One region of the Actinokineospora sp. PR83 genome, then DNA from elsewhere that is predicted to be linked to it. Evidence: riboswitches for the same ligand, from Rfam matches in the RefSeq annotation. Region 1 holds a riboswitch; the other holds the start of a gene.
The links. Region 1 has a riboswitch for thiamine pyrophosphate ahead of thiC (phosphomethylpyrimidine synthase ThiC). Riboswitches for the same ligand answer to the same signal wherever they lie in the genome.

Region 2: it holds a riboswitch for thiamine pyrophosphate, as region 1 does, so the genes downstream of both, L6E12_RS13465 (thiamine ABC transporter substrate binding subunit) here and thiC (phosphomethylpyrimidine synthase ThiC) in region 1, are expected to answer to the same signal.

What each region holds. Positions count from the first base shown of each region.
Region 1 is NZ_JAJCXD010000017.1:71,860-75,988, forward strand. Features, by position in the region: gene L6E12_RS06015 (glycosyltransferase) at 1-189, opposite strand, end outside; gene thiD (bifunctional hydroxymethylpyrimidine kinase/phosphomethylpyrimidine kinase) at 244-1,098, opposite strand; gene thiC (phosphomethylpyrimidine synthase ThiC) at 1,101-2,762, opposite strand; TPP riboswitch at 2,754-2,883, opposite strand; gene L6E12_RS06030 (hypothetical protein) at 3,088-3,318, opposite strand; gene L6E12_RS06035 (hypothetical protein) at 3,498-4,129, shown strand, end outside.
Region 2 is NZ_JAJCXD010000039.1:17,707-21,835, reverse strand. Features, by position in the region: gene L6E12_RS13470 (iron ABC transporter permease) at 1-1,484, opposite strand, end outside; gene L6E12_RS13465 (thiamine ABC transporter substrate binding subunit) at 1,460-2,476, opposite strand; TPP riboswitch at 2,498-2,611, opposite strand; gene L6E12_RS13460 (4a-hydroxytetrahydrobiopterin dehydratase) at 2,657-2,950, shown strand; gene L6E12_RS13455 (hypothetical protein) at 2,954-3,307, opposite strand; gene L6E12_RS13450 (epimerase) at 3,542-4,129, shown strand, end outside.

The DNA of each region.
Region 1 (4,129 bases):
ACCGGCCAGCACCGCCCTGGAGTTCCCGGGCAGCGGGGCGAACGGGACGCCCGCGCCGGTGATCATCGGCTCGAACTCGGCCAGGGTGGCGATCACCGGCTCGTGCCCGGCCGCCAGCAGACCCAGGGACAGGGCCACGAACGGTTCGACGTCACCGCGCGAACCGGCGGTCAGGATGGTCACCCTCATGCGCGGGACGCTACCGGTGATCACCCGGAAAAAGTGGCCCTGTCCTGGGCGTTGTCAGCCGGTGATGGACCCGGGGGTCAGGAACTGCGCCGCGTCCGGCACCCGCCACAGCGGCGACACCGGGCCCACGCCCGCGCCGACCGGGTACGCGCCGCGCACCGACTCGACGATGAACGCCTTGCCCGCGCGCACCGCCGACACCACGTCCGCGCCCTTGGCCAGCGCCGAGGTGATCGACGACGCGAGCGTGTCGCCGCTGCCGTGGGTGTGCTTGGTGTCGAACCGGGGACCCACGAACTCGGTGAACTCCGAACCGTCGTAGAGCAGGTCCAGGCACTCCGGGTCGCCCCAGAGGTGCCCGCCCTTGACCAGGACCCACTGCGGGCCGTACTCGAACAGCGCCTTCGCCGCGTCGCGCTGCTGGGCGCGGCTCGTCACGTCCAGGCCGGTGAGCAGGCGGACCTCGTCGAGGTTCGGGGTGATCAGGGTCGCGCGGGGGAACAGCTCCGTGCGGTAGGAGTCGAGCGCGGCGTCGTGCAGCAGCGGGTCGCCGTGCATGGAGGCCGCGACCGGGTCGACCACGAACGGGATGTCGCCCGCCCGGCCGATGCCGACCCGGTCGCAGGCGCCCGCCACCGCGGCGATGATCTCCGCGGTGGCGAGCATCCCGGTCTTGGCCGCCTGGACGCCGATGTCGGTGACCACGCTCTCGATCTGCGCGGCCACCACCTCCGGCGGGATCGTGTGCACGCCGGTCACGCCCAGCGAGTTCTGCACGGTGACCGCGGTGACCGCGGTCGTGCCGTGCACCCCGCAGGCGAAGAAGGTCCGCAGGTCGGCCTGCAACCCGGCGCACCCGCCGGAGTCCGAGCCCGCGATCGTCAGCGTCCGTGGCGGTGTCTGCATCATCGCTACCCGTTGCTCGCAGGGCTGGTCACGACCGGAAGGTACACCTGCTTGCCGTGGTCGACGAACTCGCCGGACTTCTCCGCCATGCCCGCCTCCAACGCCTCCACAGAGGACATCCCGTGCTCCTCGGCGTACCTGCGCACGTCCTGGGTGATCCGCATCGAGCAGAACTTCGGCCCGCACATCGAGCAGAAGTGCGCCGTCTTCGCGGGCTCGGCGGGCAGCGTCTCGTCGTGGAACGACTTGGCGGTGTCCGGGTCCAGGGACAGGTTGAACTGGTCGGTCCAGCGGAACTCGAACCGGGCCCGCGACAGCGCGTCGTCGCGCTCCTGGGCCTTGGGGTGGCCCTTGGCCAGGTCGGCGGCGTGCGCGGCGATCTTGTAGGTGATCACCCCGGTCTTCACGTCGTCGCGGTTGGGCAGGCCGAGGTGCTCCTTCGGGGTGACGTAGCAGAGCATGGCCGTGCCAAGCCACCCGATCTGCGCCGCCCCGATGGCCGAGGTGATGTGGTCGTAGCCCGGGGCGATGTCCGTCGCGAGTGGACCGAGGGTGTAGAACGGTGCCTCACCGCACAGCTCCTCCTCCAGCCGCACGTTCTCGGCGATCTTGTGCATCGGCACGTGGCCGGGGCCCTCGATCATCACCTGCACGTCCTTGGCCCGCGCGATGTGCGTCAGCTCACCCAGGGTGCGCAGCTCGGCGAACTGCGCCTCGTCGTTGGCGTCGGCGATCGACCCGGGCCGCAGCCCGTCGCCGAGGGAGAACGTCACGTCGTAGGCGCGCAGGATGTCGCACAGCTCCTCGAAGTGCGTGTAGAGGAAGCTCTCCCGGTGGTGCGCCAGGCACCACGCGGCCATGATCGACCCACCGCGCGAGACGATGCCGGTGACCCGCTTCGCGGTGAGCGGCACGTACCGCAGCAGCACGCCCGCGTGCACGGTCATGTAGTCCACGCCCTGCTCGCACTGCTCCAGCACGGTGTCGCGGTAGACCTCCCAGGACAGCTTGGTCGGGTCGCCGTCGACCTTCTCCAGCGCCTGGTAGATCGGCACGGTGCCGACCGGGACGGGGGAGTTGCGCAGCAGCCACTCCCTGGTCTCGTGGATGCGCTTGCCGGTGGACAGGTCCATGATCGTGTCCGCGCCCCACCGGGTCGCCCACACCATCTTGTCCACCTCGTCCTCGATGGAGGAGGACACGGCGGAGTTGCCGATGTTGGCGTTGATCTTCACCAGGAACTTCTTCCCGATGATCGCGGGCTCGGACTCCGGGTGGCACCGGTTGACCGGGATCACCGCCCGCCCGATCGCCACCTCGTCCCGCACGAACTCCGGGGTGACCCCCTCGCGGGCCGCGCAGAACCGCATCTCCTTGGTGATGATGCCCGCCTTGGCGTACGCCAACTGGGTGACGGCGCCGCCCACGGGGTCGAGACCCCAGTCCTGGCGGAGCCTGGCGAGTCCTGTGTGGACGTCGATGGTGGCGTGCTCGTCGGTGTACGGGCCGGAGGTGTCGTACAGGTCCAGGTGCTCGCCGTTGCTGAGCGCCACCCGCCGCTCCGGGACCTGCAGGCCCTCCCCCGCGTCGCGGTAGACCTTGCCGGAGCCCGAGATGGGGCCGGTGGTCACCGATGGGCGCACGGAACGGTCGTCAAGCGTGGTCACGAGAATCCTCCCTACGCCGGCATTACCCGGTCAGGTTCATCGGTCGGCGGCACCGGGTCCGTGGAATGGACACCAGCCGCCCTCTCAGCCCGCCATGGCGCGAGCTCCCGCGGTTTCGGTATTCGGTTGTCGCCCCGACCCTAGCCGGCGCCCGGTTCCGTGCCAACCCGCCCGACGGGTTGTTCACGTCGCGGCCGGGTGACCCCCTCCCGCCGCGGCGGCCCTCGTCGTGCGCCTGTTCGGCCGGGGACCGCCACGAAAAAGGTGCTGCTCCCCGGTCGAGGCGACCGGGGAGCAGCACCTCGGGTGCGGACTCGGGTTCAGCTCAGAGCGAGAGGACGAACAGGTCCCACTCGGTGTGCCCCTTGTCCCAGGTGCAGTACGCGGCGAGGTCGGCCCCGCTGCGGATCTCGTCCGCGGCGCGCTCGCAGTCGGCCTGCCGCTGGTAGCTGCGGATGTACTCCGGGTTCCCCGCGGAAGCGGTGCCCGCCGCGAACCCGAGGAGTGAACCGGCGATGACGGTGATGGCGCCCAGACGCCCCAGTGCCTTCTTCATGCCGTGAGCTTTTCACAGCACCGGGGTGCCGTGGGCGAGAATCGAACAGAACGGTGGTCGGTGCCCGCAGGGCGAGGTCGACTCCGGTTCGGGAGCGGGTTCGCGGGGAGGCGGTGAGCCTCCCGACTGGTTCGCAAAGATCATCGTCCGGAGGGCCTCCCGCGCACTAGGGTTTGGCCATGGCCCAGCCGTACCCGCCCGGCGCCCGACTCCTGGGGCGCCCCGCCCTGGCCAAGCCCTGCTCGGCGTGCGGCGACCTCGTCGGCCGCGGGTACCCGGACTGCCCCAACTGCGCCGAGCGGGTCGACGCCTACTGGCTGGCGGACTGGGGCGCCCTCCTGTCCGGCAACGGCGTAGCCGAGGGCACCCCGGAGGAACGGGAACTGGCCGCCCTGGTCCTCGCCGACGAACCCGGCTCCCACCCCTGGACCTGCGACGACTGGGCGATGCGGCGCACCCCGTGCCCGGAGTGCCGGGCCGAACTGGGCTCCGGCGCCCTCGACTGCCTGGTCTGCGCCAGCGCCGACCAGGCCCGCTGGGCCTGGGACCACACCGCCCCACCGGCCGCCATGCGCCCCGACGAGCACAGCCTCCGCCTCGCGGTCGCCTGCCTCCGCAGCGCCGAACGCCGCCGCCCCGGCATCGTCGGCTTCTGGCGCCTGGCCCTGCCCTTCCTCCTGGTCGGCGAGAACCCGACCCGCGCCCAGGCCCGCCGCATCCGCACCTACCTGATGGCAGGCCGAGAAGACGAACTCTCCGCCGCCGACGGCATCGCCGCCATGGCCTCCTTGCCCCCGCTCCCCTGGCGTAC
Region 2 (4,129 bases), on a different contig from region 1:
GGTCGCGCCACCAGCCGCCCGATCACCACCGGCAGCGTCGCGGTGTCCGGCCGCACCAGGAAGCTCGTGGCGCCGAACTCCCCCAGCGCCACCACGTACCCGAAGGCCGCCGAGGCCAGCAGCGACCGCCCGGCCAGCGGGATGTCGACCTCGCGCCACACCCGCCACGGCCCCGCGCCCAGCGTCGCCGCCGCCTGCCGCAGCCGCTCGTCGACCGACCGCAGCACCGGCAGCAGCGTCCGCACCACGAGCGGGGTCACGACCAGCGCCTGCGCCAGCGGCACCAGCGCCGCCGACGTCCGCAGGTCCCCCGGCAGCGCGTCCAGGGTGACCAGGTAGCCGAACCCGACCGTCACCGCCGAGACGCCCAGCGGCAGCATCAGCGCGGTGTCGACGGCCTCCACCACCCCCGGCCGCACCCGGCTGCGCCCCAGCGTCACCAGCGCCACCGAGGCGAGCACCCCCAGCACCAGCGCCAGCAGCGTCGCGTCCGTGGCCACCCGCACCGAGTTCAGCGCCGCCTGGACCCCGGTGACCTGCAACGAGCCCCGGAAGCCGGTCCCGGCCAGCGCCTCGTACCCGGCGGTCCCGCCCGCGAACGAGCGCACCACCAGCGTCACGATGGGCACCATCAGCAACGCCACCACCGCGTAGCCCAGCCCGGCCGCGACCCACTCCCCGCCGCGCGGTCGCCGCACGGTTTCCGCCTGGCCGCGCAGGCTCAGCGCGTTCTCCCGCCGACGCCGCGCGACGGCCCCGACCACCAGCACGCCCACGACGGCCAGGAACTGCACCAGCGACAGCGCCGCCGCGCCCGGCAGGTCCAGCAGCTCCACGGTGCGCAGGTAGATCTCCGTCTCCAGCGTCCGGTGCCGGGCGCCGCCGAGCAGCAGCACCACCCCGAAACTGGTGGCGCAGAACAGGAACACGACCGCCGCCGCCGACCCCAGCGCCGGGGTCAGCGCGGGCAGGGTCACCGAGGTGAACGCCCGCCACCGCGAAGCCCCCAGCGCCCGCGCCGCGTCCTCGGCCCGCCGGTCCAGGTGCGCCCACAGCCCGCCGACCGTCCGCGCCACCACGGCCACGTTGAAGAACGCGTTCGCCAGCACGATCGCCACCACCCCGCCCCCGGGCAGCAGCGCCTTGAACGCCAACCCGACCACGACCGTCGGCAGCACGAACGGCACCAGCACCGCCACCCGCACCACCGCGCTGCCCGGCACCCTGGCCAGCAGGAACGCCACCGGCAGCCCGGCGAGCACCGCCACCGCGGTCGACGCGGCGGCCTGGGCGAGGGTGAACCCCACCAGCCGCCACGTCGCCCCCGCGCCCAGGACACGCAGGACCCCGGCCGCGCCGGAGCCGAACCCGAGCCGCACGATCGCGGCCACCGGCCAGGCGAAGAAGACGGCGAGGAAACCGAGCGGGACCGCCGCGAACGCCAGCGCCGCCGCGGGCCTCAGCCCCCGACGGTGCTGCGCCACTGCTCGATCCACCGCTGCCGCTGCGCCGCGATGTCGGCGGCGGGCAGGGTCGCGGGCTCCTGCGGCAACGGCGCCGCGGCGGTCCAGGTGTCGGGCAGCGCCACGCCCTCGCGCGCCGGGTAGACGTACATCTTCTCCGGCACGGTCTTCTGGAAGGGCTCCGACAGCAGGAAGTCGAGCACCTTCTTCGCGTCCTCGGGGTTCTTCGCCCCGTTCAGCACCCCGGCGTACTCGACCTGCCGGAAGCAGGTATCCAGCAGGGCAGCGGTCCTCGCCTTCCCGTCCTCCCCCACCTCAGCCGACGGCGACGACGCGTAGGACACGACGATGGGCCGCGGCCCCTTGCCGGAGGACCCCGAGAACTCCTGGGTGTAGGCCTCCTCCCACCCGCTGACGACCTTCACGCCGTTGGCCTTGAGCCTGCCCCAGTAGTCGACCCACCCCTGCTCGCCGTAGTGCGCGACGGTCCCGAGCAGGAACGCCAGCCCCGGCGAGGACGTCGCCGGGTCCTCGACCACGAACTTGTCCCGGTACTTCGGGTCGGCCAGGTCCTCGAAGGTCTTGGGCACCTCGCCACCGAGCGCCGCCGGGTCCACGTTCACGCACACGTCCCCCACGTCGACCGCCGTGAGCCGCCCGCTGCCGTCCACGGCGTAGCGCTGCGGCCCCTTGTCCGCCTCCGGACTGCGGTACTCGGCGAACACCCCCTCGTCGAGCGCCCGGGAGGCGAAGGTGTTGTCGACGCCGAAGGCCACGTCCCCGATCGGGTTCGCCTTGGTCAGCACCAACTGGTTGGTCAACGCCCCCGCGTCCCCGCTCTTGCGCGGCTCCACGGTGATCCCGCTCTGCGCCTTGAACCGGTCCAGCAAGGCCTGGTCGACGTCGAAGGAGTCGTGGGTGACCAGCACGACGGTGTGGTCGACCGGGGCCTCACCCCCCACGGAACAACCGGCGGCCAGAGCCAGGGTGACCAGGGGGACGAGTCGGCGCATCGGGAACCTTCCTCGGGCGTGTGCACACCACGAGGACCTCCCTGCGCGGGCATGACCCCGATCAGGTTCGTACGGTCGAGGGCTGGGTGGCCCTCCTCTCAGCCCGGCCGATACCGGACTCCCGTGGCGACCCCGACCCTACGCCCAGCGCGGTCGGGCGCGAAGGGCCACCATGGGGCCATGGCGGAACTGTTGAGCGAGCACGAGCAGGGCAAGGCACTGGGGGCGCTCCCGAACTGGAGCCGGGGCGAGGGAGCCCTGGTCCGAGAGGTCGAACTGGAGTCGTTCCCCCAGGCCATTGAGGTGGTCGACCGGGTCGCGGAGATCGCCGAGCGCGACGACCACCACCCGGACATCGACATCCGCTGGCGCACGCTGAAGTTCACCCTGAGCACCCACAGCGAGGGCGGCATCACCGAACTCGACGTCGCCCTGGCCACCGAGATCGACGCCGTCCTCGACGCCCTGCGCTGACCCTCACACCTCCCCGACGAGCGGGCTCTCCACCTTCCCGACCTCCGCCCGCACGTCCACGCCGAGCAACTCCAGCTTCCGCCACGCCGCGTCCCGCACCGCGTCGTCGAACAGCGGCGCGTACCAGGGCAGCAGGGTGAAGACCTCCACGCTGTGCGCCAGCAGCCCCCGGTCCTTCAACCGCCAGAGCCCGAACGACGGGGTCGGGTCGAGCACCACCCGCCGCGTCGCCCCGACCGCGCCGAACTCCTCGATCATCCACTCGAACGCGGTGGGGTCGTAGCCGATCCCCACCAGCGTGTCCACGCCCAGACGGACGTCCCGCTCGAACATCGCCACGAGCTGTTCGGTCACCATGGGTGAGAAGTCGTGATCGGCTCAGTGACCGTTACCCCGTGGCCGCAACCCGCGCACGCAAGCGTGAAAACCTGAGACCTTGCCCACTTAGCACGTTCGAGCTGCCCACCTCAGCGGGCGGCTGCCCTGACAGCCACCAACAGGCCAGGTTCCCCTGTGCGGCAGCACCCCAGGCCCCCGGGAGTGGGCTCGCGTCCGGTTCAACCGGCGTAGCGTGACCGTGGGGGTGTTCGCATGAAGATCGTGTTGCCCGGTGGGACCGGGAACGTCGGAGGATTCCTCAGCCGGGCGCTGGCGGCGGCCGGGCACGACGTGGTCGTGCTCACCAGGCGGGCCGGGGTCGACCTCGGGGGCGGTGTCCGATCGGTGCGGTGGGACGGGCGCACCGTCGGGCCCTGGGCGGAGGAGATCGACGGCTGCGCCGCGGTGGTCAACCTGGCCGGGCGCAGCGTCAGCTGCCGCTACACCGAGGCGAACCTCCGCGAGATGATGGACTCGCGAGTGGACTCCGCCCGGGCGGTCGGCCAGGCGATCGCCCACGCCACCGCGCCGCCGCGGGTGTGGTTGCAGATGAGCACCGCGACGATCTACGCGCACCGGTTCGAGCAGGCCAACGACGAGGCCACGGGGATCATCGCGGGCGCCGAGCCGGGGGTGCCGGGGTACTGGGCGTTCAGCGCCGAGATCGCCAAGCGGTGGGAACTGGCCCAGGAGCAGGCGCCCACCCCCGGCACCCGCAAGGTCGCCCTGCGGACCGCCATGGTGATGAGCCCGGACCGTGGCAGCGTCTTCGACGTCCTGTCCTGGATGGCCCGGCTGGGC